Regions from separate parts of the Sutcliffiella sp. NC1 genome, predicted to be linked through region 2. Evidence: predicted binding sites of a transcription regulator. Region 2 holds the regulator's gene; the other holds the start of a gene.
What was found. Region 2 encodes NrdR, which represses ribonucleotide reductase genes. Its sites were predicted from a motif close to AACACNATATATNGTGTT; they were not measured.
Positions count from the first base shown of each region.

Region 1 (10,912 bases), 360 kb from region 2:
TTTTACTAGCCTTTAATATTGGGGATGATTTGAATGGAAACGGTAAAGGAAAAAAGTTATGATATGCTAGACCCAGACTGGATTGAGCTTCTTTTAATCGCGAAAGAAATTGGCTTAACGATAGAACAAGTGAAGGAATTTTTGCACGAAAAGAGCATAAATGACCGATAGAATTCAGATGATTGTGGTGCAATAAGACTAGAATGAACATCTAGTATTCTAGTCTTTTATTTACTGTATATTTCCCTATCCCCAAACTTTCTTATTCCCCTTTAATCTCCTATTAATCTTCCTTTTAATAAAGACAAACATCCCATAACCAATCATAACTCCAATTGTGTTCAAAATAACATCATCAATATCTGTACTTCGTCCGATAAATAATTGTGTTATTTCGATGAAACATGTAACCGCTAGAGCAACTACTGATATCTTTTTAAGCGAACGCACTCTTCGATAAAGAAGAGGAACGAAAATTCCAATCGGTGTAAAAACAAACATATTCCCAAATATATTAACCATTGATAAACTACTCCAATTGTCTATGTTAGGATTTGCTTGAAGATATAGGAAAAGTGTCCGAAACGGGATGATATTGACGCTAGCTATTTCATTTGACCATTGTACATTAAAATAAAATTCTCCCGTCGAACTAATAATCCCCGCATCCCATTTTGGAATAATCGTTTGGGATGCTACTGCAATGATGTAAAGAGAAAAAAAGCCTAATAGCAACTCTCGCCCTACACTTGCTTGTTGTTTTTTCCTTTTCATATAAACAAATCTACCTATTATATAAAAAGGGACAGCAATTACCATATACTCTATCATTTTGTATACATATAACAGTATTAAACTCATATTCCCTCCGTTACTTCATCTTATATGTAATTTAATTGCAGTTTTAATAATACCACAATTTGGAATATTACTTTTAAAAAAGTAGCTCGTCCTAACATCTTTTTTCGTTAGGACGAGCTACTTAATTTCTCAAACGTTTATAAACCACATTTTAATTGCGCGCCGCAATCCGTACACGTGTTACAGCCGCCAATTTCTTTTACTTCCCCTACACGACAAACTGGGCAAGTGTTACCAACTTCAGAACCGAAAGTAACATTAGTCGAGCGCAGGTCATGAATTGTTTCAACTAGTACTACTGGCTTTTTCTCTTCTTCCACCATCTCTAATTGTTCTGTTACATCTCCAGCAAAGTTTTCCTCTGCTTTTAAAGTTAGAACTTGTGTGTCACGGCTACCATCCACGTAAACCGTACCACCTTTTGCACCACCTTTATATAGACGCTCGTATACTTTCTTTACTTGATCTACTGAATATCCTTTAGGAGCATTAACTGTTTTACTAATAGAGCTATCAATCCAATTTTGGATAATACATTGAACATCCGCGTGCGCCTCTGGGGATAATTCCATTGCGGAAATAAACCACTCCGGTAATTCCTCTGGATTAGCTTCAGGATGACGATCTAAATATTCTTGAACGATATCAGCTTTTACTTCCATGAACTTCCCTAAACGACCACTACGGAAATAAGAGAAGGAGAAGTATGGCTCTAATCCTGTCGATACTCCAACCATCGTTCCAGTAGAACCTGTAGGAGCAACAGTTAACAAGTGAGAGTTACGGATTCCATAAGCTTTAATGTTTTCTTTAACATCTTCAGGCATTTTACTCATGAAACCAGTTTGTGTAAACGCCTCACGTAATTTAGCTGTCTCTTCCTCTGTTTCGCCAACTAAGAATGGGAAGCTACCTTTTTCTTTCGCAAGCTCAATCGAAGCGCGGTATGCAGTTGTTGCGATCGTTTCAAATACTTCATCAACTAATTTGTTACCTTCATCTGAACCGTAAACAGATTCACAGTAAATGAGAAGATCATGTAACCCCATAACACCTAAACCAACACGTCTTTCTCCTAACGCTTGCTTTTTGTTTTCTTCTAAGAAGTAAGGTGTTGCATTAATAACGTTATCTTGCATTCTTACTCCGACTTCTACTGTACGCTTTAGTTTTTCGAAGTCGACTGTTTTTGTTTCTTTATTTGCCATTTCAGCAAGGTTTACCGCTGCTAAGTTACATACAGAGTAAGGAGCTAGCGGCTGTTCTCCACATGGATTAGTTGCTACAACTTGTTGACCGTATGCTTTTGCATTTGTCATGTCATTCGCATTATCCATGAAGAAAATTCCTGGTTCTGCGGAGTATGTTGCACAAATATTAACTAAATTCCACAGTTCACGAGCTTTAATTGTGCGATACACACGTACGCCGTGACCTTGCTTTTCCCACTCACGAACGTCACCTACTTGATGCCATTCGTTGTTGTAGTGTTCCATTTCTTCTTTGGAATAGTTTTCAACACTTGGGAAACGAAGGTCGTACTCACTATCGGTATCAACTGCTTCCATGAACTCTTTTGTTAAGCAGATGGAAATGTTTGCTCCTGTTAAGAACTCCGAATTGTGAACAGAGTATGTTCCGCCTTCTCTTAACTTAAGTTCTGCATCTCTAATAATCCCTTCACTGAAACCACCGTATCCAGGAATATGTTTGTAATTTACAATACCTTGATACATTGACTCTTCTTGTAGAGTTAACGGTGTAAATTTCAGCTTATCTTCCGCTGCCTTTTTTATACCTTCATCGTTTGTGTTTTCAATTAAATAACGTAGTATTCTAGGATTTTGCATTTTTGAAATAATGAACTCAATAATATCAGGATGCCAGTCGGCTAACATGATCATTTGAGCTCCGCGTCTGGATCCACCTTGCTCAACAAGATGTGTAAGTTTAGCAATGTCATCTAACCATGAAACAGAACCAGATGATTTACCGTTTACACCGCGAGCTAGTGTATTTCTTGGACGAAGTGTCGATCCGTTTGTACCTACACCGCCACCACGGCTCATGATTTCCATAACTTGTTTACGGTGCTCGGAAATACCTTCACGTGAATCTTGAACGAAAGGCATTACGTAACAGTTAAAGAATGTAACTTCCGTGCCTGAGCCAGCCCCATATAATACGCGCCCAGCTGGTACAAAGTTCATTGATACTAGCTCCTGGTAAAACTTCTCAGTCCATTCTTTACGTTTTTCTTCCGTTTTTTCTACTGATGCTAAACCTGTTGCATTTCTTTTTGCAATTTGTTCGTAGAAGATCTCAAGAGGTTTTTCAATAACATCAAGAGACCGTTCTACGATTCCTGTTTCTATTTCTACTTCTTTTGATAGTACACCACGATATTCTTCTTCTACTAAAACTTTTGCTTTATTGGTAGTCCAATCTATACTTTGTATAAATCCTAATCCTCTTGCTGGGAATTTTGGATCTTCTTTTATCGTTAGCACAACAAAGTCGCCTTCCGACAGTGTACGCTTTTCTGTATCTTTAAAAGCGTATCTATCTAACATTACTAAACGAGAAACACCTTTATGAGTAAGCTTCATGTCGTCAGTAATTTCATGTACTTGAGGGAATTGCTGAATATCTTTATTTAATTTCTCTCTATTCAGCTTTGATTGTTCATTAAGTGATATAACCATCATCACAACTCCTTATTCTACTAATCTTCTATATGACTATTTAAAAGTATAATCATAAAATAACACATCTATTGATGAACTTTCAACATAAAACAACTATATATAGTATATATTTTATCAACAAGAACACAACATATTGATTCAAGACCTACTATTTCTCTATTTGTCAAATCGCTAAATAATAAAAAAACAGAGATAAAATGAGAGAAATTAAGATTTAATCCTTTTCATGACGAATTTTGCGATATTTTGTAGGTTGAAAAATATCCACTACTATTAATAACTTGATGTATCAAGCTTTCTCGAAATCGATATCCAAAATAAAAATAAATATTTTTTTCGTCAAAACATGTTTACTTTTAATTGTAATCATGTTAACGACGGTAAAAATAAAAAGGTACCGAGAATTAACTCGTTACCTTTTAAAATTCCATTCTTTTGTAGCGTATTTTTCATTTGCTAGCTTTTCTACATATTGTATTTCACTTTCAGAAAGTTCATAACGTTCTAGATGAATGTTTAACCCTTTTTCAAATCCTTCTTTAAAAGCTATTTTAGCTTCTTCCATCGAAACAGGAGTTTTTCTTAAAGCATTAATTGCAACTGCTTTATTTTTAAAATTCCGTTTCATTCGTTCTTTTACACGATCGTTGGGATATACAAAAAGACTAAACAACAAATCTTCATCTATATCTAGTAAAATCGAGCCATGTTGTAAAATAACACCTTTTTGCCTCGTTTGGGCACTTCCTGCTACTTTTCTACCTTCAACAACTAACTCGTACCATGAAGGCGCATCAAAGCATACTGCTGACCGGGGATTTTTCAATCCATCTTTTTCTTCCTCAGTTCTCGGAATGGCAAAATAAGCGTCCAAATCAAGCTGTTTAAACCCTTCTAATATGCCTTCTGAAATGACTCGATAAGCTTCTGTAACAGTTTTAGGCATTTCTGGATGTTCTTCGGACACAATAACGCTATATGTTAATTCTTTGTCATGTAAAACACCTCGTCCACCCGTTGGTCTTCTTACAAACCCTAACGTATTTTGTTTGACTGCATCCATGTTAATTTCTTTATCTACCTTTTGAAAGTAGCCAATCGAAAGCGTAGGTGGGTTCCATCCGTAAAATCGAATGGTAGGAGGGATTTTCCCTTCACTATGCCAATCTAATAAGGCCTCATCAAGAGCCATATTAAAAAATGGGGATTGGTTGCCAGAATCAATATATCTCCAAGTTTCTTTCGCCATTTATGTTTTCCTCTCTTACTATGTATATAATGTAAGTCTAGCAAAAGATATACTAACTCGCAAAATTTTTAGTTAGAAGATGACTTTTTCGACAACCTTTTATATAATTATTTAGTACACATAGAAAAGAGGGGTTGAATACGTTGACATCATTATATGTTTTACTTGGAATAGTAGTTGCGATTATTATCTATTCTGTTATTGTTTATTTCTATCAAAGAAAAATATTAAAAACACTATCTGAGGAAGAATTCCGTGCAGGGTACCGTAAAGCACAGTTAATTGATATAAGAGAACCGAAGGAATTTGATGGTGGCCATATTTTAGGTGCTAGAAATATTCCGTTATCTCAGTTAAAAATGCGTATGAATGAGATCCGTCCTGACAAACCAGTTTATTTCTATTGTCAAAACTCTATGCGTAGTGGCCGTGCAGCACAAATGCTGCATCGTAAAGGCTATAAAGAGCTTTACCAATTACAAGGCGGATTTAAAAAATGGACAGGAAAGATTAAAACGAAATAATTACAAAGGCGGAGGCGCATCGCCCTGACCCGTACAAACTGGACTGTTCCGGTAGGAGATAAAGGAAACACTTTGGGAAACGTTAGTTGAGTCGATGTTGACTTATCGCACGGACGGAACGGGAAGTTTGATAGGGTCAATGCGCCGGAGCTAGACGAACAAAAGCGGAGGCGGCTCGTTCAGGTCCAATCAAACTGGAGCTTTTCCGCAGGAGATAAAGGAAACACAGCGAACGATAGAGAGCTGATGTTGACTTATCGTACGGAGGAAAAGCGAAGTTTGAGCCGGACCTAGCCGCCGGAGCTAGACGTAACAAAGTAAAATTGTAATTACAAATATTATAAGACTGCTCAAAACCTTGAGCAGTCTTTTGTTATTTCGATGATTGTAATATTTCTTCTATTTGATGTATATGGCGTTTTTCATGAAAACCGATTAGTTCAATCCACTTTCCAACTGTTAATTCCCCCATCCATCGGTGGGGACTAGTATACTGGTTCCAATCATTGGATGGAGTTGATCTTACAAACTCATCTAGTTCTTCCCTTGATTCACTTAATAATTGGATTAATTCATTTTTGCCATACGTATTACCTGTTGGACAAATGTCATTAGGAGCACTAATCTTACGCGTACGGTCCATAAGAAAAGACAAGTCAAAATCGGGGTTAGCTTTTTCTTTCTGATTCATTTGTATTGCTACAGCTTCCTTTATAATGCCAACAAATTTCCTTTCAGTAAGATATAAGTGCTCTAATATTTCTCCTATCGTCCACCCGTCGAGTTTTTTAATAAGGTCTTGCTCATTTAATTTCTCAATATTATGTAATAAATCTTGTCGAATCTGTTTGGTTTGTTCATAGTACATTTTGACTCATCTCCTTTAATAAATGATTACGCTTACTTTATTATAATTGATTTTAGTACGTTTTATGAAGAATAACACTCAATGTTTTAGCCTCAACACAAATGTTTATAAGCCATCTCTAATGTCCCTGAAAAGATGCCTACCTTCACATATAAAAGAAGAAGACCGATCACTCGGTCTTCTTTATTATTCTGGTTGATAACGTAATATTGGTTTACGCGCAGCCATCGTCTCGTCTAAGCGACCAATTACAGTAGTATGTGGTGCTTCTTGAACGATTTCTGGGTTTTCTTCTGCTTCCTTTGCAATTTGAATCATCGCTTCAATGAATTCATCTAGCGTTTCTTTAGACTCTGTTTCAGTCGGCTCAATCATAATACACTCTTCCACGTTAAGCGGGAAGTAGATTGTTGGTGGATGATAGCCAAAGTCTAGTAAACGTTTCGCGATATCAAGCGTACGTACTCCTAGTTTCTTTTGGCGCTTCCCTGATAGAACGAACTCATGCTTACAATGACGATCAAATGGTAGATCATAATGTTCCGCTAAACGACGCATCATGTAGTTCGCATTTAGTACAGCATATTCTGTTACAGCTTTTAAGCCATCTGGACCCATTGTACGGATGTATGTGTATGCACGAACGTTAATGCCGAAGTTTCCGTAATAAGGTTTTACACGACCGATGGATTGTGGACGATCATAATCAAAGCCATACTCACCATTTTCGCGTTGGACAACTAATGGTTTAGGAAGATACGGAATTAAGTCAGCTTTCACTCCAACTGGACCAGAACCTGGACCACCACCACCATGAGGGCCAGTGAATGTTTTATGCAAGTTTAAGTGAACAACGTCAAATCCCATATCTCCAGGACGAGCTTTACTTAAAACAGCGTTTAAGTTAGCACCGTCGTAATATAATTTACCGCCAACACCGTGGATAATTTCTGCCATTTCTAAAATATTCTCTTCAAATAGTCCTAGTGTGTTCGGGTTCGTTAACATTAATGCTGCCGTATCTGGACCAACAACACGTCTTAAATCTTCTAAATCTACTAATCCATTTTCGTCGGATTTTACTGTGATAGTTTCAAACCCTGCAACAGTCGCTGAAGCTGGGTTCGTACCGTGTGCAGAATCCGGAACGATAACTTTCGTACGATTTGTATCACCATTATTCTCGTGATACGCACGAATCATCATTAATCCAGTCCACTCACCGTGTGCACCAGCAGCTGGTTGAAGTGTCACTTCATCCATCCCAGTAATTTCTTTTAAATGTTGTTGAAGGTCATACATTAACCCTAGCGCACCTTGAACTGTGCTTTCATGTTGTAACGGGTGAATATGAGCAAATCCAGCAAAACGAGCTACGTTTTCATTGATTTTCGGATTATACTTCATTGTACAAGATCCAAGTGGATAGAAGCCAGAATCTACACCGTGGTTTCGGTTAGATAGTGCTGTGTAATGGCGCATAATATCTAGCTCAGATACTTCTGGTAAATTTGGTTCTTCTTGGCGTATATAATCGGCAGGAATAACGTCTTCCACATTAATAGTTGGAACGTCCATTTCCGGCAAGCTGTAGCCAATTCGGCCTTCTTTCGATAGTTCAAAAATTAACGGTTGGTTTCCTTGCTTATTCATTGCCATCCCCCAATTCTTTCACAAGTGTATCAATCTCATTTTTTGTACGTAGTTCAGTTACGGCAATTAACATGTGATTTTTCAAGTTTGGATCCGTTTGACCTAAATCATATCCTCCAATAATTCCTTTAGAGAGTAAATGTTCATTTATTTCTTCAATTGGTTTATTTAAGCTCACTACAAACTCGTTGAAGAATGGTCCCGAAAATGCTATTTGAACACCGCGCTGCTCAAGCTGTTGTTTCGCATAATGAGCTTTTTGTATATTTTGGGTAGCCATATCTTTTACACCTTGTTTCCCAAGGGCTGTCATCGCAACAGATGCAGCTAGTGCATTTAATGCTTGATTTGAACAAATATTAGAAGTCGCTTTATCTCGACGAATATGTTGTTCACGCGCTTGTAATGTTAATACGAAGCCTCGTTGACCTTTTTCATCTACTGTTTGACCTACTAAACGGCCAGGTACTTTTCTCATTAATTTAGATGTTACAGCAAAGTAACCACAATGTGGTCCACCGAATTGTGTTGGAATACCGAATGGTTGCGCATCTCCAACAACGATATCTGCCCCTAGTTTACCTGGAGGTGTTAACGCACCTAAAGAAAGTGGGTTAGACGAAACAACGAACATAGCTTTTTCTGCATGTACTATTTCTTCAATATCTTTCAGTTTTTCGATTTGTCCAAAGAAGTTAGGATATTGAACAAGTACTGCTGCCACGTCACTATCCATTAACTCTTTTAAAGATTCAAGGTCTGTTACACCGTCAACAGAAGGGACCTCTACTACTTCTACGTATTGACCACTTGCGTACGATTTTACAACATCTTTCGATTCTGGATGAACTGCGCTAGAAATTAATACTTTTTTCTTTCGAGTTTGACCGCATGATAGCATTGCTGCTTCCGCCAACGATGTTGCTCCATCGTACATAGAAGAGTTCGCTACTTCCATTCCTGTTAATTCACAAATCATCGTTTGGAATTCAAAAATGGCTTGTAATTCACCTTGAGAAATCTCAGGCTGGTATGGCGTATAAGCAGTGTAGAACTCGGAACGAGAAATAACATGATCCACAATAACTGGCATGTAATGGTCGTATACACCAGCACCTAAAAATGATGTATATTGCTTTAAGTTTTTGTTTTGATCTGCAAGTTGCTGCAATTCCTTCATTAATTCCGTTTCAGGTTTTGCTTTTTTTATGTTAAGTTCTCCTTGAAATCGAACTTTTTCTGGAATATCAGCAAACAATTCATCAATTGATGTAACACCAATTGTTTCTAACATTTCTTTTTGGTCAGTCTCTGTCATCGGTAAATAACGATGTTTCATGTTAGCTTCCCCCTTAATTTTTCGGACGTTTATAAAATGGAGTTTTTATAATCACTGCTTTTAAACGTTTCTTTCTCACTTGTACTTCTACTTCACGACCAAGCTCTGTGAATTCAGCTTTTAATAATGCTAAACCAATATTTTTCCCTAATGTTGGTGATTGAGTACCGGTAGTGATTTCACCAATTTTCTCATCACCCACAAATACTTCATAGCCATGACGTGGAATTCCTTTATCGATCATTTCGATACCAACTAGTTTACGAGGTGCACCATTTTCTTTTTGTTCTTTTAAAACTGCTTTTCCGAGAAAATCTTCCTCTTTATTCGGTTTAACAGCAAAACCAACTCCTGCTTCAATTGGAGTGATGTCTTTTGATAATTCTTGACCGTAAAGAGCAAGATTTGCTTCAAAACGAAGTGTATCTCTTGCACCAAGACCAATAGGAAGTACACCCAATTCTTTACCAGCTTCTAAAATAGCTGACCATAGTTTCGGAGCTGCCTCGTTTGAACAGTAAATTTCAAAACCGTCTTCTCCTGTATAGCCAGTTCTAGAAACTAATGTAGTTTCTCCAGCAACTTTAACACCATCTATAAATTTAAAAAACTTAATTTGTGATAAATCAGTCTCTGTTAGCTTTTGTAATGTTTGTTCTGCTAGTGGACCTTGAAGTGCTAATTGTGCAACGTTACTAGAGATGTTTACTATTTCAACATCTTCCGTTATATGTTCTATTAACCATTCATAATCTTTATCTGTATTCGCAGCATTAACAACTAGTAAATAGTCGTTGTCCGCCTTTTTATATATTAATAAATCATCTACTGTACCACCATTTGGATAGCACATTGCTGTATATTGCGCTCCACCGTCTTTCATTGTGGAAACGTCATTTGTCATCATTTTTTGTAAAAAGCGAAGACTTCCTGTACCTTTTACTTCAATTTCGCCCATGTGGGATACATCGAACAATCCAGCTTTCGTACGGACCGCTTCGTGTTCTTCTTTAATACTTGAAAACTGGACAGGCAATTCCCATCCGCCAAAATCGATTGTCTTACCTCCGTACTCTTTGTACAGGTCAAATATTGGAGTTCTACTTAATTGTGACACAGATTTGGCCCCCTTCACATTTTTAAAAGATTTACATTTTTTAAACAATTTGATAGAGATTTTTGTTTCTTTAATAAAAACAAAAAAGGACAGAAACCCCCCTTGTAAAAGTGAGTTCTCTGTCCTTGCACCTGAAAGTTTACCCTATTCGTATCGAATAAAGGCTTTCCCCTTTGGTGGTTCCCTAATAATGGAACGCTCTCCAGAGTTGCGTCCAGCAAGAGTCTTTTTACCTGAGAGATTCACAAATAATTTGCTTGCTCCTTCGGTGCTGTTAAAACTGACAGTCTCTCCCCTTGCCATCATTCGCTACATATTTAACGATAAAATGGGTCATAATAGAATGTATCAAATTAGTAAATAAATATTTGTAACATTCTATCGAATACTCACTATTATCCTACCACTTACACTAATAAAAAGGCAACAATAAATCCCTTAACGTTTTTATTTTTTTACTAGTATAAAGTTCGTCTTTTCTCCGAAGCAAACGATTACATATAAGCATATTATTAAATTTACAGTAAAAAAATATTTTTTATATAGAAAGGATGCTCTTCAATGAATTTAGAAATAAGCTTCGACTCGAGTTG
Region 1 is NZ_CP115153.1:3,361,678-3,372,589, forward strand. It holds gene O1A01_RS17590 (anti-repressor SinI family protein) at 34-171, shown strand; gene O1A01_RS17595 (VanZ family protein) at 247-861, opposite strand; gene O1A01_RS17600 (vitamin B12-dependent ribonucleotide reductase) at 999-3,566, opposite strand; gene O1A01_RS17605 (lipoate--protein ligase family protein) at 3,982-4,818, opposite strand; gene O1A01_RS17610 (rhodanese-like domain-containing protein) at 4,962-5,342, shown strand; gene O1A01_RS17615 (DinB family protein) at 5,716-6,210, opposite strand; gene gcvPB (aminomethyl-transferring glycine dehydrogenase subunit GcvPB) at 6,397-7,863, opposite strand; gene gcvPA (aminomethyl-transferring glycine dehydrogenase subunit GcvPA) at 7,856-9,202, opposite strand; gene gcvT (glycine cleavage system aminomethyltransferase GcvT) at 9,216-10,319, opposite strand; glycine riboswitch at 10,437-10,527, opposite strand; glycine riboswitch at 10,531-10,625, opposite strand; gene O1A01_RS17635 (DEAD/DEAH box helicase) at 10,881-10,912, shown strand, end outside.
Region 1: the regulator NrdR is predicted to act here: its motif matches at 3,692-3,709, upstream of O1A01_RS17600 (vitamin B12-dependent ribonucleotide reductase).

Region 2 (10,912 bases):
TATAAACTGACCAAATACGGTATAAATAATTGCAATCGGAATGTTTGCTATGATAGAAGCCCTCACATATTCACGAAAATTTTTCGTTGTTTCAATTAAACATAACGACAATAAATGAAAATGAATAAATGGAATTAATCGAAGAACAGTAACTTGCCCGACAGACAATTCTGCCCGATGACCAAACCATTTCTCTTTCATTTTTAATATTTTCCCAAATATTTTAGGCATTTGATTATAAAGGAGATAGAAAAGTAGACTTGATAATGTAAGACCAATAATGGAATAGACGCTACCTAATAGACCACCAAACAATGCTCCACCTGCAACACAAATGATCACAACTGGGATAAATAATATTTGTCTTAAAATGTGAAAAGATATAAAAGCTATAGATGCTAGTAACCAATGTGTTTCAACCATTACATATAAAACAGATAATCGTTCATCCATTTGGTCTTCACCTCGCTCCGCATTGCATTATTCTATGCTTATTCGATAATTTAAGTGCTTATACCAATGTGAAATAGATAATTGTCCCTATTTGGACTAGAGTCAATAGTGGCATACCAAATTTAAATGTATTATGTTTCGTTTTATGACGAAATTTCTTCATCCCTGCCCATGAGCCTAGCGCACCACCAACAATAGAAATGGCCCATAAAGTAGATTCTGATATTCGCCATTTATTATTAATCGCTCTCTTTTTATCTACTTTCATTAATAGAAAAGCGACACTATTAAGTACGAGATAAATCAGTAACAACTCTATCATATCTTTCTCTTCACCAAACTTCCCATAATAAAACCGAAAGGGGACTACTTATAAGTATAGTCCCCTTTCTTTTATCGTTATTACTTGTTTAAGCTGTTTTTTGCAGCTGTTGCTAATTCAGCGAAAGCTTTTTCGTCATGAACAGCTAGGTCAGCTAACATTTTACGGTTAACTTCGATACCAGCTACTTTTAATCCGTGCATTAAACGGCTGTAAGAAAGACCGTTCATACGAGCTGCTGCGTTAATACGAGCAATCCATAACTTACGGAAATCGCGTTTCTTTTGACGACGATCACGATAAGCATACATTAATGATTTCATTACTTGTTGGTTAGCTACTTTATATAAAGTATGTTTTGAACCGAAATAACCTTTAGCTAATTTAATGACTTTTTTACGACGTCTGCGTGTTACTGTACCGCCTTTAACTCTTGGCATTGTGTTTCCCTCCTATATATAAAAAACCGATATTATTTAATGTTGTCTAACATATGACGAATGCGTTTGAAATCACCTTTACTTACAACAGCAGCTTTACGTAATTTACGTTTTTGCTTTTGAGACTTGTTAGCAAATAAGTGACTTGTGTAAGCGTGAGAACGCTTAAGACTACCAGATCCAGTCTTTTTGAATCGTTTCGCAGATCCGCGATGAGTTTTCATTTTAGGCATAGGTGAGTCCTCCTCTATTTCTTACTTTTCATTTTTAGGTGCTAATACTAAGAACATGCTACGACCGTCCATTTTAGGCGACGATTCCACTGTTGCAACTTCAGAGCAAGCTGCTGAGAAACGGTCTAATACACGTTGACCAATTTCTTTATGTGTAATGGCACGACCTTTGAATCGAATCGATGCTTTTACTTTGTCTCCTTTTTCAAGGAACTTTATCGCATTTCGAAGTTTCGTGTTAAAGTCGTGTTCATCAATTGAAGGACTTAATCGAACTTCTTTTACGTTAATAACTTTTTGGTTTTTGCGTTGCTCTTTTTCTTTCTTCTGTTGCTCGAATCGGAACTTTCCGTAGTCCATAATTCTGCATACAGGAGGCTTTGCGTTTGGAGCAACTAGCACTAAGTCTAAGTTTGCTTTTGCAGCAATCTCAAGTGCTTCTTGTTTTGTTTTAATTCCAAGCTGGTCTCCGTTTTGACCGATTAAACGAACCTCACGAGAACGAATACCTTCGTTCACCATCATATCTTTGCTAATAATTAGCCACCTCCAAGGTTTTATACGAACACCGTTTTTGAACAATCCTGTGAACAAAAAAAGTGTGGATGCATAACACACCCACACTTTACGAATTAAAGTTGAAAAATTCTCGTAAAACCTGGCAACTGCAATTTTGCGTCAATCAGGTGAGAAGCGGGTGCTTCTTCTTGTTCAATAAACAAGTATTCTATTCACCTAAGAAATATAACATTTCTTATGATGGTTGTCAAGGAATGTATATTCAAAACAAGCAACGTTTTAAATTGTATCAGATACATTTATCTTTGACAACTATTTTTTTATTTTTTTATTTCAGCTACTAATTGCTGTAAAAATTGCTCAAGCGGAATAGTCTCTGATTTTTGCTCTCCGTACTTACGTACATTTACAGCTTTTTCTTGAATTTCATTGTCACCTAGCACTAACATGTAAGGAATTTTTTGCATTTGTGCTTCACGAATTTTGTAACCAATTTTTTCGTTACGTTCATCAAGCTCAACGCGAATTCCTTCTGCTTTCAAGCGATCTTGCACTTCTTTCGCATAGTCAAAATGAGCTTCAGGAGAAACAGGAATTACTTGTACTTGAACTGGAGCTAACCAAGTAGGGAATGCCCCTTTATATTCTTCTATTAAGAAGGCAACAAAGCGCTCCATTGTGGAAACAACTCCGCGGTGGATTACGACTGGACGGTGTTGCTTTCCATCTTCTCCAACGTAAGTTAAATCAAATTTCTCAGGAAGCAAGAAGTCTAATTGGACAGTAGAAAGTGTTTCGTCTTTTCCTAAAGCTGTACGAACTTGAACGTCTAACTTTGGTCCGTAAAACGCAGCTTCACCATCCGCTTCGAAATAATCTAGTTCCATTTCATCCATTGCATCTTTTAACATGCTTTGTGCTTTTTCCCACATTGCATCATCATCGTAATATTTCTCTGTATCTTCAGGATCACGATATGATAAACGGAAGGAATAATCGTTTATTCCAAAGTCTTTATAAACTTCCTGAATTAAATGAACTACTCTCTTAAATTCGTCTTTAATTTGGTCTGGACGAACGAAAATGTGTGCATCATTTAATGTCATTCCACGAACACGTTGTAAACCTGATAATGCACCAGACATTTCATATCGATGCATTGTTCCTAGCTCAGCAATACGGACTGGAAGCTGACGATAACTATGAATGCTGTTTTTATAAACCATCATATGATGAGGACAGTTCATCGGACGAAGTACTAATTGTTCATTGTCCATTTCCATCGGTGGGAACATACCGTCTTGATAGTGATCCCAGTGACCAGAAGTTTTATATAATTCTACACTTCCCATTACAGGAGTATACACATGGTCATAACCTAATTTAATTTCTTTATCTACAATGTAACGTTCGACAACGCGACGAATTGTTGCCCCTTTCGGTAACCATAATGGGAGTCCTTGCCCAACCTTTTGCGAGTTGAAGAACAAGTCTAATTCTTTCCCAAGTTTACGGTGATCACGTTCTTTTGCTTCTTCTAATAAACGTAAATGTTCGTCTAATTCCGCTTTTTTGAAGAACGCAGTACCATAAATACGTTGAAGCATTTTATTTTTACTATCTCCTCGCCAGTAAGCACCAGCGATACTTAGTAACTTGAATTCTTTAATTTTCCCAGTAGAAGGAACGTGTACACCACGGCAAAGGTCGTAAAATTCACCTTGTTCGTAAATTGTAATTGTTTCTCCTTCGGGTAGTTCACGAATAAGTTCCAATTTTAATTCATCGCCAATCTCTTCATAACGACGAAGTGCTTCTTCGCGAGAAACTTCCACTCGAACGATATCAAAGTTTTCGTTCACTATTTTCTTCATTTCTTTTTCAATTGCAGGTAAATCTTCTGGAGTTAATGCATGCTCCATATCAACGTCATAATAGAAGCCGTTCTCAATAACAGGACCAATACCTAATTTAACGCCTTTTCCATAAATACGTTTAATAGCTTGAGCCATAAGATGCGCAGTGCTATGACGCATAATAGATAAAGCATCTTCACCATCTTGTGTAATAATACTAATTTGACCATCTTCGTTTATTGGAGTACGCAAGTCTATTTGTTCGCCGTTAAAAGTTCCAGCGATGGCTTTTTTCTTTAGACCTGGGCTAATGGATGCCGCAATATCTTCTGTTGTCGTACCACGCTCAAACTCCTTTACCGCTCCGTCTGGAAATTGAATTTTTACTAATTCAGACATCCTAATCACCTCTTGTTATTATTATTTATTAAAATAAAAAACTCGCCCCTATAAAAAGGGACGAGTTATTATTCTCATCGTGGTTCCACCCTAATTCCCATTGCTCTGCAAACAAAATATACAGATAATGGCTTAGTTTGGGTAACGGAACTGCCGTCAACAACTACTGCTATTAAGGTTCGCTGTTGAAGTTTAAAGGTGGTAAGTACTTAAATCGTAATAGGAAGCTTTCAGCCTTGTCTTCCCTCTCTGAAATTCGTATTTAACTACTATTGTCCTTATCATTACTTTTCGCTTTTAAATTAAAATGAATATGTAGGTAATTATATTCTCCCTACACAATAAAATCAAGTAGTGGATTACTCAACTTTCATTTTTTTTAGCGGAAAGTGTTGATACGGTTTTATTGTAGCACGCTCTTGAAATATGTTTCGGATCGTTTGGACAAGTTGATGATCCATATGATCTGTGTATAAATAAAGTTTATTTGGAGCTATTGACACTAATGGAGCCAAAACGACTGAATCAATATAAAAGGCATAATTATTAAAATGAGTTCTGTTAATATATTTTTTTAAGTGATCTTTCGATAAGTAATTTTGTTGGCTATCGTAAAATTCAAAGTGTGTTTCATACACTAAATGGACTTCATCTAGTTTTGATTCAGCTGAAAATAACACCTCTCTCAATTGTTGAATAAACGCTTGATATTCCTGTTCCATTTTATACTCATCAATAGCCGCTTCAATAAATTGATACAACGAGTCAAAATAATGTTTAAGTCGGAAAGTTAATACAGATTCGAATGAAAATGAAACTGGATTTTCTAACAATAAATGTAGCGATTTAATTAATGTTTGGTCTCTTTCTACTAGCGATGGCAGATTAGGGATGTCGTCTCTTTCTCCGTTTAGAATGCTTTGTAATATGGATAAAATTTGTTCTTGCTCTTCTATGTCCTTATAGAAAAAGGAGTGTTCTAACACTGACAATGCCCGTTGTTGTTCTTTTTTCTTTACAAACCATCTTAACGTCTCAATCATACTTGGCTTTATTTTTTTCAACTCATGCATTTCCATACAAATTTTTTCGTTATGTAAAGAAAGTGAACTGTCACTTTTTACGAAACAATTTTTAAGTTGCTTATAAACAATACTTGCATCAGTTTCATCATGAAAGGAAATCTCAAACAAGTTTGTCCCCCCTTTATTACACCTGCTTCTATGTATATGGGGGAAAGTATTAAAAAATGATAAATCTTTATAAAAACATGAAGGGACGTTGCGTCTCTAAAATCAGGTGTTTAAGTTAACCCGTTGCACTTCGTCGCTACAGACACTTGCTTTCCGCGGGGAGGGAGTCGAGCCTCCTTTTGACTGTGTGTACAAAAAAACGCTAGAGGGATGTGCTCTAACGTTTACTTACCTTTATTTAATTTAAGTTTTTCTAGACGTTCTGCGAGTTTTCGCTTATTTTCTTCTTGAGCACTAACGGTTTCTTTCTCCTCTTCTTCTTTCGTTTTTTCACTTATAAAACGATTACGATTAGGGGTCTCTTTCGTTTGCTTTGTGGTATTTGATTTGGTTTGTTTTGTTTTTGCCCAATTTTGATATTGGCGGTTTTCTGCTTTTGCTAGCTCCATCGCTTCGATAACAGTTGTAACTCGCTTTCTTGCCCAATGGCTAGCTATTTTCTCCACGTAATTTCGATTTAATTTCATATCTGTTTTTAATAAAACATAGTACAGAAGTACATTCACAACACCTGCTGGAAGTTGTTGCTTAAACATCACATCTTCCACAATCCACAAGTCCGATATAGAAGGATCCCCACCTGAGAAATCAGTCAACAGTTGTTTTGGGGAGACATTTTCCAACATTTGAATTAACTGCTCATCTTTTGATTTCGGTTTTTTATCATCCATTTTTCTTAAATGAACTGGTTGCGTACGCTCGACTAATGTTGGTAGTCCATCTTTATTTTCTAATTGGTACCAATCTCTAGCTACTTTTCTTAGCTCTTCTATATTAACGGTATCGTCATCATCAATAGCATTCATGACAATATCCTTCATCGTAATAGGATCAATATGATATAAAAATGATAATTTTGAGATAGCTTCTTCCACTTTCGGTGTAATGGATTTTCGTGGTATGACAACTTCTGAAAGACCTGCATAGAACAGAGAAAAGTCAAAACCTTCATGCTTTACTTCAATTTCTTTCCCATCTTTTTTCGTAATCCATTCCAGATCTTCATCAAGCTTTGAGTCTTCTAACACCTCATCAGTTACTTGTGTCATCATACTTTCAGCCTGGATAGATGCAAACACCTCATGAAAAGAGCGTGTAATATTTTGAAACGTATTAGGTATTATTTCATCACTAAAGAAATTCTTCACCTTCACATACTTACTTTTTCCAAGACGGTTATACAAATATATATTTAACATCGGATCAGAGAAAAAGGTTTCGGGAGTAAGAGGGGGTTGTAATTCATAAATAAAGGTTCTTACATTTTCCTCTTCTTTCACGTACGTTTTCAGCAGTCCAATTGCTTCAAGTTTTAAGCGCTCCTGATGTATATCCTTTAAGTTACATTGCATAGTCGTCATGATACTATGGTGAGTAGACTCTTCTCCCCAAAGACGATCTTGTTCCAATTCACTCCAAAGCGTCATAAATAAACTGTAACCTCGAAACCCAATCAAAGGTTGGTACAGCATCGTAATAATTTTCCTATCAGCTTCTTGCAATAGCCCATTAACTTTTACAACATAGCGATCAATTGGGATTAGTTCATTCCAATACCTCGTCAACTTGATCCCTCCTTCGTATCATCCAAACTTACAACTTAATATCTGAAATACGTGAAAAAGAGCCTATCATTAAGCTCTTTTTCTATCGTTATTTTCTTTCGCGTTCAATTAGCTCCTTCAGTTCATCTAAAAATACATTTATATCTTTAAACTGTCGATAAACAGAAGCAAAACGAACGTATGCAATTTCGTCAATTTTTGCTAAATGGTCCATGACCATTTCACCGATGGTATTACTATTTACTTCCGACACACCTATATTCCGTAGATCTTTTTCAACGTTAATAACAATATCTTCTAACTTTTCTAAAGGAACTGGTCTTTTTTCACAAGCACGTATTAAACCACGCAATGCCTTTTCACGGCTAAATTCTTCACGTACCCCTTCTTTCTTCACAACGATTAAAGGCATTTGTTCTACTTTTTCAAATGTAGTAAATCGAAAGGAGCAAGCTTCACATTCTCTACGACGGCGAATGGAACGTCCTTCTTCGACTGGACGAGAGTCTAAAACTCTAGTTCCATTGTGATTACATGTTGGGCATTTCATTTAGTTCTCACTCCGTTCTTTTACTTTTCTGCATTTAATCCTGAACCGACATATGTTAATTGCTTACCAAGCTTTTCATACATTATAAAAATTAACTTTCTACTATAGCCAAAATCAGAAGGTAGTACTGTTTCCGTTGTAACAGAGAAATCGATTGCCGTTTCGAAAGGTCTTACAGAAATGACAGTAATAATCATAAAAGCTTTTTTTCCTTTACGAACTTCAACAGCTATCTCACCATGTTCTTCGGAAACTGATTTTACAGTTAACCCATCCTCTTGATGGATAACAGTTTTTATAGCTTCGATTGCTTTTTTAGTAGTCGTTTTATAATATCGACTTTTTAATTGTTCATCTATATGATTCTCTCTCGTTTCTGTTTGAGTAGAAAAAAATGATTTTAGCTTTTGTCCAATTGACATAAAAATATGACAACCCCTAACTTTAGAGTATATGTATTTATTTACAGCTTGTCCTAATTTGAAAAATTCTTTAATTTTCTACTTATCACGAAGAATAACGTGATTATTAGAAAGATTATTAAAGAAAAGACCATAAGAAAAAGAGGTGCATATACACCTCTTTCCATTTTAATTCATTTTCTTCATCTTTTAAAGTGCTTTTGCTTTCTTTACTTCAACTGGGCCCATACCACGTGGAAGCTCAATTGTTTCACGTGTTTTAGCATCTAACGCTTCGGCAATGTAATTCGCCGCAATATTCGGGTCTAATTCTCCGCATGTATACACATCAATACTTGCATAACCATGCTCCGGGAAGCTATGAATCGTTAAATGAGATTCAGAAATAATAACAACACCACTAATTCCTTGTGGTGCAAATTTATGAAATGCTACTTCACGAATTTCTGCTCCTGATTTAAGTGCAGCATCCACAAACGTTTTTTCTACATAATCCATGTCATTTAACTTGTTAAAATCGCAACCCCATAACTCTGAAATAACGTGACGACCAATAGTTTCCATCTCACGTTCCCCCTTTTATTATTTTTTACATGAATTTCTTTCAAAAACTCCGTTTAATTATTCCTACCACGGGGGAAAGTTAGTCCAGAGAGGTCCTAACCCTTTAAGTAGAAACATTACCGCTTCAAGAAGTTCACGAATCATAGTATACTTTGTTTATTTTCTTTTTTCAATACTTTTTCTTTAAATAAATGAAGGGGGGTTAATACTTTTAATATGTAGCTTGTCACAACTGTTTTTTTATATAAGTAAATGACATTACAATTTTTTCATAACGATTACGTAAAAAAGTGACTAATGATTATACTCACTAGTCACTTCAAAAGTCTATTTATATTTATCCCGCTACTACTTTTTCGGATTGAAACATTTTTTCTGCTACAAAATTAACTAAGTCCACTACTCTGCAAGAATATCCCCATTCGTTATCATACCAAGCTAAAACTTTTACTTTATTACCTTCCATCACTATCGTTGATAGCCCATCAATGATCGCTGAATTAGGGTTTGTATTGAAATCAATAGATACAAGTGGTTCCATTGTTACATCAACGATTCCTTCTAATGATCCGATAGAAGCCGTTCTAAACGCATCATTTACGTCATCAACCGTAACACTTTGTTTAACATCTACTACTAAGTCCACTAAAGATACGTTTGGCGTTGGTACTCTTAGCGCCATCCCGTGTAGTTTACCTTTCAAGTGCGGTAAAACTAAAGATAACGCTTTCGCAGCCCCTGTCGATGTCGGAATAATAGATTGAGCACATGCACGAGCTCTACGTAAATCTTTATGTGGATTGTCAATATTTTTTTGATCGTTCGTATATGCATGAACTGTCGTCATTAAACCGTTTACAATTCCAAACTGCTCATCTAACACTTTTACAACGGGAGCTAAACAGTTCGTTGTACAAGATGCATTTGAAATCACTTCATGATTCTCGATATCTAACGTTTCTTCATTTACGCCCATTACAATGGTGACATCCTCATTTTTGCCTGGAGCTGTTAGTACTACTTTTTTTGCCCCTGCGTTTAAATGAAGCGCGGCTTTATCACGAGAATTAAATTTACCAGTAGCTTCAATGACGATATCTATATTAAGCTCTTCCCATGGTAATTCCTCTGGGTTACGATTATTTACTAATTGAATTCTTTTGCCATTCACGATTAATGCATCATTTTCGGGAATTATTTCTCCATCGAAACGACCGTGATTTGTGTCATACTTAATTAAGTGAGCTAACGTTTCTGCTGGATAGCTCGCATTGATTGCAACGATATCGATGTTCCCCTCTTGGATTGCGCGTCTAAATACCATTCTCCCGATTCGTCCGAATCCATTAATTGCAACCTTTGCCATCATTACAATTACCCCTTTTCATATATATGTTATACTTATAAACTATAATTCTTGTAATTAGTATAACACAATAACTTTTGTTGTGTCATCAGAAATATATGTCGATTATTAACTTTTTAAACTAAAAAAACTCACCTTTAATGGCGAGTGTAATGATGGTGAGCTATTCTTGAATTTGTTTTAATATTTCTTGTAATTGAGTGGTTGTCTCGTCTAGAGATCCGTTGTTATCGATGACGAAATTGGCTAGGTTTTTTTTCTCTTTTAAGGGCATTTGTGAATGAATTCTTGCTAACGCTTCATCTTTTGATAATATATTTCTTTCCATTAGTCGCTTTAATTGCACTTCTTCGTCCACATATACTACGATTGTTTTATCGACTAAATGTGTTAATTTACTTTCAAATAGTAACGGTATGTCCATTACGACAACTGAGTAGCCTTCTTGTAAATATTGAGCTGTTTTTTCTTTCATTCTTTTTCTAATGTTCGGATGTATGATACTATTTAAAAGTTGACGTTTATCTTCATTATGAAAAATGATACTCCCTAACGCTGCACGGTCTAACGATCCGTCGTTATGTAATATAGCCGGTGAAAAAGTTTCTACTAACTTGTTTAACGTCTCTGATCCTTTTTCGACAACTTCCCTGGCAATGATATCAGCATCAACGACTGGTATTCCTTTTTCTTTTAATATGTTTGCTACCGTACTTTTCCCACTGGCAATCCCACCTGTTAACCCAATAACAATTCCTGGCATGGCCAACTCTCCTTTACGAAAAAAGAGACTGCTCTAAACACCCAGCCTCTTTATAATTTTATAACCCCAATAACAATTAATAATACACCTGGTAGAAAAGAAAGCTTTTGAATCCAGCTAACATTCGAAAATACTCGACCTAACTTAATTCCAGACACAACAAATAATGAGCACATTATTGCAACACATATCGCCATTCCCCACGGA
Region 2 is NZ_CP115153.1:3,722,743-3,733,654, forward strand. It holds gene O1A01_RS19440 (VTT domain-containing protein) at 1-453, opposite strand, end outside; gene O1A01_RS19445 (DUF1294 domain-containing protein) at 512-775, opposite strand; gene rplT (50S ribosomal protein L20) at 856-1,215, opposite strand; gene rpmI (50S ribosomal protein L35) at 1,248-1,448, opposite strand; gene infC (translation initiation factor IF-3) at 1,470-1,988, opposite strand; ribosomal protein L20 leader region at 2,036-2,163, opposite strand; gene thrS (threonine--tRNA ligase) at 2,288-4,222, opposite strand; T-box leader at 4,276-4,516, opposite strand; gene ytxC (sporulation protein YtxC) at 4,582-5,415, opposite strand; gene O1A01_RS19475 (replication initiation and membrane attachment family protein) at 5,640-7,040, opposite strand; gene nrdR (transcriptional regulator NrdR) at 7,129-7,590, opposite strand; gene O1A01_RS19485 (cytosolic protein) at 7,611-8,012, opposite strand; gene speD (adenosylmethionine decarboxylase) at 8,202-8,576, opposite strand; gene O1A01_RS19495 (glyceraldehyde-3-phosphate dehydrogenase) at 8,914-9,945, opposite strand; gene coaE (dephospho-CoA kinase) at 10,106-10,705, opposite strand; gene ytaF (sporulation membrane protein YtaF) at 10,756-10,912, opposite strand, start outside.